2 regions of the Bacillus sp. LH1 genome follow, and region 2 is predicted to be linked to the other one. Evidence: riboswitches for the same ligand, from Rfam matches in the RefSeq annotation. Region 2 holds a riboswitch; the other holds the start of a gene.
What was found. A riboswitch is a leader RNA that binds a small molecule or an ion and turns the genes downstream of it on or off. The one in region 2 is predicted to bind cyclic di-GMP.

Region 1 (5,232 bases), 640 kb from region 2:
AAGAAGACACGTCCAATCAATGGAGAAGACACAATCATATTTCCAGCGCCGTGCGGATTTATGTACGTATAAGTTTTCGAGTGCATCATCTAGTTACAAAATAGAGCATACGAGAGTAGAAGATGCGGAGAGAATGCAGGATTGGTATAAGAAGAAGTTAAGTGAGAATTAAGTGGAACGGCTCGTCTTTCGCGGAAGACGGGCTATTTTTTTATGCGAAAATAATGAATAATATATGTAAAGAAAAAAGCGAGGTGAATGAGAGTGAGCAAATTTTTAATACCGTATTCATTTTCTATATTAAGTTTCTTTATTTCAGCAACAGCACTTGATTTATATGATAGGATGGGAAACAATAGTGAGCTGGTTTCGCCGAACATAATTGGAAAGATAATTCAATCTACTGCGCAAATGGGAGTCCTTACATTGTATTTCGGAGTACCTATTATTTTAGGTGGCTGTCTACTTGGTGAGCTATTGTTTAGAGGTATCATTTTACGATTTAAACTCAGCTATATTATATCTTTATTATTATATCTACTTTTAGCTTTTAGTATTGTTTTCGTAACGGTAGGCATTCCAACTACATATGAAGATTCTAATACATTTTTCATGGGGATAACTATGATTTGTGCTGTGACATTCTTTATGGGCCGGAATATATGGGAGAAAAAAGAAATGAATAATGGAGTAACAGAATGAAATATACATGTCCGTGCTGCGGGTATAGAACAATAGAAGAAGAACCACCAGGTACATATGAAATTTGTAATATATGTTACTGGGAAGATGATGAGGTACAGTTTAACAATCCTGACTTTGAAGGCGGTGCAAATGAAGTCTCGTTAAGACAAGCACAGAAAAATTTTATTGTATTTGGTGCTTGCGAGGAATGTTTTATTGGATTAGTTAGAAAACCGACTAGTGAAGATGTGAAGGATGCTAGTTGGCAGCGAATTTGTTAAGTGAAATGTTATTACTCAATTCAATGGGAGTAATAACATTTTTTATTTAGTGCTGAAAGAATTACTGCCGTCTTATAAGGTAATAAGAAGGACTAAATTGGTAAATTTTATCAATGGATATATTTTCAATAAATACAAAAGTATAGATGTATAGTCAGCTTTGTGTGTTTAATGTTATCATATTGAATGATATGGAAATTTTTAATAGAATAAGTAACTAAAAATTCAAAGGTAATGAAGCTTTTGTTGTATAAAGAAAATACTTAGTAGTAATCAACAATATTAAAAATAAGATTCGTATTTATATAAATTTAGTAGAAATGGGGTTTTAAAAAGGAATGAGTATAAGCATAACGCGGCAAAAGATTTTGGCGGCCGCTTCTCAAATTGTGCAATGTAAAGGGGTTGCTAAATTAACCTTAGAAGCAGTGGCAAAAGAGGCGGGTGTAAGTAAAGGTGGATTATTGTATCACTTTTCAAATAAAGAAGCTTTAATAGAAGGTATGATAGTCAGAGGGGTAGAGGATTATGAAGGGGCCATTTACAATAAAGTTGCGGAAGACGCAGAGAAGAAAGGGAGATGGGTTCGCTCTTTTGTAGAGGAAAGATTAAATAATGAGAGAAGAACAGAAGAGTTATCTAGTAGTATGATGGCAGCATTCATGTTAAAACCTGAATTACTTGAGCCATTACAACAATCATTTCAGCAACTGCAAAAGAATATAGAAAACGATGAGATAGATGCAGTTTGTGCAACAATTATTAGATTAGCAGCAGATGGATTATGGTATTCGGAATATTTAGGGGTTGGAAGACTAAGCCCCGAGTTAAGAGAAAAAGTGATTCAAGCTCTTATTAGAAATTCATATAAATAGAATATACGAACTATATAATGTGAAAATAATTCACCGTTGCTTCTTTAATGTAGTGGTGAATTATTTTTTTTATTAGAAAAATAGAACAATTTTATAGAGTATTGAATTATAACCGTCCAGACGGTATAGTAATATTTGGTTTAAGAGGAAAATGAAACAAAAAAAGAATAAAAGATATTTTTAGCACACTATTCGAAAGGATAGGCCGCAAAGCTTAGAGTCTACGGTAATACATATTGGTTACTAAGATCGTCTGGTTGCACATTTTTGATGCAACCGGACGGTCTTTTTTTGTTATATAAATATAAAAAATAGGAGGGAACTATGCAAATGAAAAGTACTAAAAGACATATTTCAATGGTTTCATTAGTTTTTCTAGTATTATTTTCAGTGCTGAATGTGTGGGCTCCAGTTATTCAAGCTGCTGTGATGAAAAGTCCAGTGGACGAAATTAATATTTCCCGTACTGATGGCACGACATCTGAACCGTATCAAGCCTCAGATGGTATGAAAGTAGAAGTGAAGTGGTCAGCTAAAGAAAAAATAAAAAGTGGAGATCAATTCACAATTGATATGCCAAAAGAGTTTCGAAAAGACCTTATGAATATGAGTTTTCCTTTAAAAGATGCTGAAGGAAAAACAGTTGGTACATGTGAGATGAAAAAGGGTCTATTAACGTGTACTATGGGGGATTACGTAGAAGGAAAGAATAACATTAAAGGTTCTTTATTCGTAGAATTCTACTTTGGTCTAGAAGCATATGATGGTGTTAAAGAAATTCCATTAGAATTTAACGTTGATGGTCAAATCGTCAATAAAGAAGTAAATGTAAGTAATACGACAGAGAGACCGAAGCCACAGCCCAATACAGATAATCTATTGAAATGGGGTTCTTATAATCAAGAAGATCCTTCGATTGCTGATTGGCTTGTATATGTAAATGCAACTGGAACAGAAATGCAAGATCTTAAATTAACAGATACATTAGGACCTGGGCATGAGTTAATTACAGACAGCGTAGTATTAGAAGAGGCTGTATTTGAAGATGGTTATGCACCAACAAATATTAAGCCAGCAGATTTATCTAACATTAAAATTAATGCAACAAAGGCTGGATTTACAATTGAGTTTCCAGACAGTTCAAAAGGTTATATTTTAAGATATAAAACAAAGATTACTAATCCTTCTGCAAAGCCTCATAAAAATACTGTGAAATTAGAAGGTAAAAATATTAAAACTGAAGAAAAAGTAGGACAAGTATTCGTAAGTGGTGGGGGAGGAACCGGTTCAGGTGACGATAATCCACCTAGTATTGAAAAAAATATAGTTGATGAGAATGGCAAGCTTGTAGAGAATGAGCAGCTAACACAAATGGATCAAGTGATTCAATACCAAGTTGGTACACATATACCAAACGATCCTCCTAAATACACATCAATGGTAATTCGTGATGATTTAGAAGATGTTTTAGAAGTATTAGAGGCAAAAGTGTATGATCAAAATGGCCAAGATATTACTTCTAAAGGGACGTTAAAGATAGATAAGCAAAGAAGTGAAGTAACATTTACGTTTGGTGAGAATTTTGACTATAAGTCATATGAAGACCAGAGAATCAATCTTAGTATCAAGGCGAAAATTAAAAATAATGCAGACTTATCTTCTTACGTAGATAAGAAGATTCCTAATAAAGCGGAATTACATTTTGATGATAAAACATTAACATCAAAAGAAGTAACTATTACGCCGCCTGAAGCTCCAAAAGACGGTACAGTATCGATTCATAAAATAGATTCTGAGGATCTGAACAAAGGGTTAAAAGGTGCCGAATTTGAAGTTCGAAATAGTGCAAATGAAGTTGTTGCAAAACTAAAAACGGACGAAAAAGGTTTTTCAGTACCTCAAACTTTAGCTCCTGGAACGTATAAAGTTTATGAAACAGTAGCACCAGAAGGATATCAAAAATTAAAAGAACCAGTAGAGGTTACACTTCAAGCTGGAGAAACAAAAACAATTGAAATTAAAAATACTATGCAAAAGGGTCAAATTGAAGTAAAGAAAATTGATTCGGAAAATGGTGAAAAACCATTAGCAAATGCAGAGTTTGATATAGTAAAAGACGGTATAGTAGTCGAACATATTGTTACAGATAAAGATGGTAAGGCAATCTCTAAACCGTTAGCACCAGGGAAATATATTTTAAAAGAAACGAAAGCGCCTGAAGGCTACCAATTAAAAGAAGCAGAGTTCGAAGTAAATGTAACAGGGGACGGCATATTCCCAATACAAGTGGAAAATGCAATGGTAGACAAAGGTAATATAGAAATTACAAAAGTGGACAAAGAAAACGGAGCAGTATTAGCGGGTGTCGAATTTGAAGTCCAAGATGAGAAAGATGAAGTAGTAAGAAAAGTAGTAACAGATAAAGATGGAAAAGCAAACGTTTCAGATCTATCAGTAGGAAAGTACAAATTAGTAGAGACAAAAAGCTTACCAGGTTATAAAAAGCTAACAGAACCAGTACCATTTGAAATAAAAAAAGGTATGACAAAAGCTTTAGCAATAAAAGTAGAAAATGAGCAGTTAGACAAAGGCTCAGTAGAAATTACAAAAATAGATAAAGATAGCCAAAAAGTACTAGAAGGCGTAGTCTTCGAAGTGCAAGATGAGCAAGGCAAAGTAGTAACAGAAGTAAAAACAGATAAAGATGGTAAAGCAAAAATCTCTGATTTATCAGTAGGGAAGTACAAATTAGTAGAGACGAAAAGTTTACCAGGCTACAAAAAGCTAACAGATTCAGTATCATTCGAAATTACAAAAGGTATGACAACAGTCCTATCGTTGAAAGTAGAAAATGAACAGTTAGATAAAGGTTCAGTAGAAATTACAAAAATAGATAAAGACAGCAAAAAAGCATTAAAAGGCGTAGTCTTTGAAGTGCAAGATGAAGCTGGAACAGTAGTAAAGGAAGTAAAAACAGATAAAGATGGTAAAGCAAAAATCTCAGATCTATCAGTAGGAAAGTACAAATTAGTAGAGAAAGAAAGTTTACCAGGCTATAAGAAATTAACAGAGCCAGTATCGTTTGAAATTACAAAAGGTATGACCGAGATCTTATCATTAAAAATAGAAAATGAAATGGTAGATACGGGAAATATAGAGATAACAAAGATAGATAAAGATAATAAAGCACCGTTAGCGGGAGTAACATTCATCGTACAAGATGAAAAGGGTAAGGAAGTTACGAAAGTAACGACAGATAAAGAAGGAAAAGCAAATGTTTCAGATTTACCTGTAGGAAAGTATGAATTAGTAGAGGTAGAAAGTTTACCTGGTTATAAAAAGTTAGAAAAACCAGTATCATTTGAAATTAAAAAAGGCATGACTGAGGTTCT
Region 2 (5,232 bases):
CTGAAGAAGTAAAGAGAAGTTTGTAGGGAAGGACGTGTAGTATTTTAAGTGCTACATGGAGAAATAGACTGCCCAAAAATTTAAACAAACATTTGATTAAAAAAGCACAAACCTTTTTAAATAAAGGTTTGTGCTTTTTCTTTAAAACATAATTGAAATTAAGAGCATTCCAATTCCGATAGAAGTAAATGTTGCGATTAAGCCAGGAATCATAAAACTATGATTTAATACGTATTTACCGATACCTGTTGTACCAGTACGGTCAAAGTTAATAGCAGCAACGATTGTTCCATAGTTTGGAATGAAGAAATATCCATTTACTGCAGGGAACATAGCAATCAGTAGCGCTGGTGGAATGCCAAGAGATAGTCCAAGTGGCATTAAGGCACGTACTGTTGCAGCTTGGCTGTACAGTAAAATAGATAGAATGAATAGTGCGATGGCAAATAGCCAAGGTGCACTTGTTACTAAATGCTGAATGGATCCTTGAATCATATTTAAGTTTCCGTTAAAGAAAGTATCTCCCATCCAAGCGATACCGAAAATAGCAACAACTGCTGTTGCTCCTGCTTTAAAGACGTTACCAGACACAATGCTTTCTACATTTGGTTTACAGAAAATAATAATAAGAGCCGCGATAGTTAACATAACCATCTCAATTGTGTTCGGCATGGAAAGACGAGCTAACTTCCCATCAACTATCCATCCTGGACGAAGTGCTTCAAATGAACCAAGAAGTACAACAAGGAAGGTTCCTACTAGGAAAAGGATAACTGATAATTTTGCGCCCTTTACACCTACAAATGCTTTTTTCTCTTCAAGCTTAGGAATCATTCCTTCTTTTAATCGTTTTAAGTATTCAGGGTCTTCATTTAATTCTTTTCCCATCTTACTAGCAACGAATGCAGCTATCATACAAGCGATGAAAGTAGAAGGGATACTTACTTTTAAAATATCTAATAAGGTGATTTTATAGTCAGCTAACATTGCTAAAAGAGCAACTGTGGCAGCTGAAATTGGACTAGCTGTAATTGCTTGTTGAGAAGCGATTACGGCAATCGACATTGGGCGTTCCGGTCTAATCCCTGATTCACGAGAGACTTCTGCAATAACAGGAAGTACAGAATAGGCAACGTGACCAGTACCTGCACATAGTGTGAATAAATAAGTAACAATTGGAGCAAAAAAAGTAATACGCTTTGGATTTTTTCGTAATGCCTTTTCAGCTAGATGAACAAGATAGTCCATTCCTCCAGCAGCTTGCAAAGCACCAGCAGCTGTAATTACTGCCAAAATCATAAGCATTACATCGATAGGAGGCGCGGTTGGTTGTAGGTGGAAGACAAAAACGAGTATTGCCATACCAACTCCACCCATTACTCCTAAACCAACTCCGCCTAGGCGTGCACCAATAAAAATACAGAGTAACAAGGTAAGAAATTGTAGCCAAAACATGATAAACTACCTCCGAAATTCATTAGTTAAGATATATTCGAATAGTTTAATTTGAATGAAAATTAAATAAATACCCGAAGAAATCCTTGTTATTTATACATTTTTTATTATATAACACAAAAAAAGTAACATTCACGTACTTTTTGAAATTATTTCGAAAAAGCAATGCATTAAAAATTTGTATTTATATCTCTAAATAAGTAGACATTTTGATTTATATGTTGTAATCTTTGAAAGAGAATAAATTAATTCTCATAGAACTCCCATATCGTTCAACTCGTTCAGCGAGAAAGGCAAACTGATGGAAACATGAGGACGCAAAACTACAGGAGCTAAGGTCGAAAGGCTACGCTAGCCAGTTACCGGACGGATAGGGTTGGTCTTGGCCAATGCTTTTACATTGGCTTTTTTTTATTCTCGAACATATTGAGAAACATTTTCAAACAAAATATCCATATATTTTGTTTTTTTGTTTGTGTTGATTAAGGAAGGTGGATATTAATGAAAAAATATTGGCATAAGTTATCGTTCCTTCAAAAGAACGTCTTATTAACCGTATTAGTTATTTTGACACTTGTTGGAAGTATGGGTGCATTAAGTTTCAATATGTTTCAAAATAGTATGATGTCTTTATTTGAAAGGCAGTCTATTGAAACAGGAGAAATAGTATTGAAAAAACTGGATGTAGAATTAGTTAGAGACATGGCGAAAGATCCTACAGCCGAAAAAGTGAAAAAAGAAAAGTTAACAGAGAAATTAGATGAAGTATCAAAAGAATTGAAAAGCGTTGGACAAACGTATGTTACAGGAGCAAAGCCGAATGAAAAGCGAGAATTACAACTCGTTGGTTTGACTACAGAGTTAACAAATGCGTTTCCTATAAAGCCGGGAGATTATTATGAACAACCCGCTCATTGGATGAAGGCATACGATAAAGTGATTGATACGAAAAAGGCTCAAATGACAGAAGTATATGAAGATGAAATAGGTTCGTGGGTGACAATATTAGAACCAATTACAGATGGAGAAAACAATATTATTGCAATTGTTGCCGCTGACTTAGATGCTTCCATTGTTCCTATTACAAAAGAGAAGTTTATGATACAGGGTTTACTCTTTATCATTATTTCATTAGCAATTGCGACTATTACTCAATTCTTTATCGTGCGTCACTCGCTAGCTCCATTAAAAGATTTACGAGAAGGGTTACGTAAAATTGGTGAAGGTGACTTGAGTATTAAATTAAAAGAAAGACCAGATGATATTGGAATTATTAATGTTTATTTCAATAACACGATTGAAAAGTTTAAAGGGATTATAGATAAAGTAAGGCAAACAGCTGAGCAAGTTTCTTCTTCTTCACAAGAATTGTCGGCGAGTACAGAGGAAAACAGCATGGCAGTTCAAGAGATTGCAAGTTCTATTGAAGGTTTAAGAGTAGGGGCACAGTCTCAAAAAACTTCAGTACAACAATGTTTAGGGATTGTACATGGAATGGAAGATAAGGTAGAAGAGATAACTGGGGCTGCGAAACAAGTTGCGGTTGCTTCTGAAGGTATGGAGCAACATTCAATTGAAGGTAATGAAGTGATTGGACAAATTATTAATCAAATGAGTTTAATTCAAAATGCAGTACAAGATTTATCTTCCATCATTTATTCGTTAGAAACAAGGTCAAAAGAAATTAGTGATATCGTAACTGTAATTACAGGTATTTCAAATCAAACAAATTTATTAGCTTTAAATGCTTCTATTGAGGCTTCACGTGCTGGAGCAGCTGGAAGAGGGTTTGCAGTTGTTGCTGATGAAGTACGAAAATTAGCAGAACAAACTGAAGCGTCTGCAAAAGATATAGCGAAATTAATTGGTGAAACACAAGCTGAGACAGAAGATGCTGTAGTTTCCATGCAAAAAGGTTCAAAAGAAGTAGAAACTGGAATTTCACTTGTTCAAAGTAGTGGAGATTTCTTCGAAAAAATCTCCAAATCAGCGCAATCTGTTACAGATCAAGTAAAAGCTGTTTCGGGTAATTCGAGTGATATTTTACAAAATAGCCAGAATATCGTTCAAGTCGTAAATGAATTATCACATATTGCAAATACTTATGCCAACAGCAGTAGTAATGTTGAAGAAAGCATGAAAGAGCAAGAAATATCAGTACAAGATATTGCAGAATTAGCGACTTCTTTAAGTTGGCTCTCTCAGGAATTACAAGAGCTTATTGGTGAGTTTAAAAGCGAATAAGGAGAAAGTTCAATTCTAATCAAGGGGGTATCTCCGCTACTGATTATGAATTGAACGAATCTGCCCTTTAATAAGGGATAAAAAAGGTGTGAATTTTCACACCTTTATTATATTTAAGAGAGGAATTTACATAAATATGAAATTAGCAATTTCTTATAGTGAGATGGTAAAAGAATTTTTAGGAAAAGTAGAAGGAAGTATTAAAATACCTAAAGATGTGCAAGGAACAGAACTTAGGATAAAAAGGAAAACGGAACTGTTTTCAAATTTGACTCACATTGTAGATTTAATAGGAGCGACTGCAACGTGGTTATATCATATTTCTAAAGAAAAACATATTGTCGTGCTTTATCATGTAAGAGGAAGTTTATTTCCGATTACTATTGAAGTTTCTAATTTTCTCTCCTATGAAAGTTTAAATTTACAAATTGAAGAGCAACTGGAGCAAATTAAAGAAATGAATGAGGAAGAAATAGAAGAGTTTCAAAACGGTAATACGTTATATGAAATGTCACCTATTATTATTGGTGAAACATATTATGAGCTAAAAGACACGAATACATTACAATTTGTATTTAGTAAAAATATGCAAAGTGTAGAAATAATATTTAATAGTGTTAATTGGAAAGAGACAACAATTACTCGTTATGCACAACAAATACAAGGTGTTTTAATTAATAAATCACAAAATAATAATAATCATATAAATAATTTTAATGTTATTACAGAGGCCGAGATGGCACTTTATAGTCAAGTGAATGATACGACAGCAGTATATCCTGAGAAAAGTATCGTCGATATGTTCTATAATACTGTTACTCAATTTCCAAATCGTATAGCTTTATCTTCAAGGGAAGGTACTTTAACTTATGAGGAGCTAAATAAAAAAAGTAATCAAATAGCTCATATGTTAATTAAAAACGGCGTCCAATTAGGAGACTATGTTGGAATATTTATGAAACGTAGCATAGACACAGTAGTAAGTATGGTAGCTATATTAAAAGCTGGTGCAGCGTATGTTCCGATTGATCCAGATTATCCGGAAAGTAGAATACAGTACATTATTCAAGATAGCCAAGCGAAAGTTATATTGATGAAAGAGACGCCTATAACATGTGATGGGGTTCAAACAGTTTCAATGTATGATAGTGAAACTTATGAAGATACAGATGTAAAGTTGTCTATTCATTATGATGATGTAGCTTATATGATTTATACATCTGGTTCAACAGGGAATCCAAAGGGAACGATGTTAGCTCATAGAGGCGTTGTTAATCTGTATACTTGGATGAAAAAGCAATATGAATTGACAGAAGAGGATGTATTTGCCCAATTTCCTTCATTTAGTTTCGATGCTTCTGTATGGGAGTCATTTGCTTCTTTATTCTGTGGAGGAAACTTATATGTACTATTAGAGGAAGAGCGATTGTCTGTAGAAGCATTTGCAAATGCAATCTATAAAGTGAAAGCAACTTCAATCTTGGCATTAGCAACAATTTTTGTTCGACAAGTAGCAACTTATTTAGCAGAAGA

Region 1: another riboswitch for cyclic di-GMP. It lies ahead of ACX9TM_RS05670 (SpaA isopeptide-forming pilin-related protein); the one in region 2 lies ahead of ACX9TM_RS02260 (methyl-accepting chemotaxis protein).

What each region holds. Positions count from the first base shown of each region.
Region 1 is NZ_CM175007.1:1,070,606-1,075,837, forward strand. It holds gene ACX9TM_RS05650 (PH domain-containing protein) at 1-172, shown strand, start outside; gene ACX9TM_RS05655 (hypothetical protein) at 265-702, shown strand; gene ACX9TM_RS05660 (CPCC family cysteine-rich protein) at 699-965, shown strand; gene ACX9TM_RS05665 (TetR/AcrR family transcriptional regulator) at 1,304-1,840, shown strand; cyclic di-GMP riboswitch class I at 2,013-2,105, shown strand; gene ACX9TM_RS05670 (SpaA isopeptide-forming pilin-related protein) at 2,165-5,232, shown strand, end outside.
Region 2 is NZ_CM175007.1:432,238-437,469, forward strand. It holds gene thiE (thiamine phosphate synthase) at 1-26, shown strand, start outside; gene ACX9TM_RS02255 (anaerobic C4-dicarboxylate transporter family protein) at 142-1,455, opposite strand; cyclic di-GMP riboswitch class I at 1,738-1,822, shown strand; gene ACX9TM_RS02260 (methyl-accepting chemotaxis protein) at 1,957-3,699, shown strand; gene ACX9TM_RS02265 (non-ribosomal peptide synthetase family protein) at 3,836-5,232, shown strand, end outside.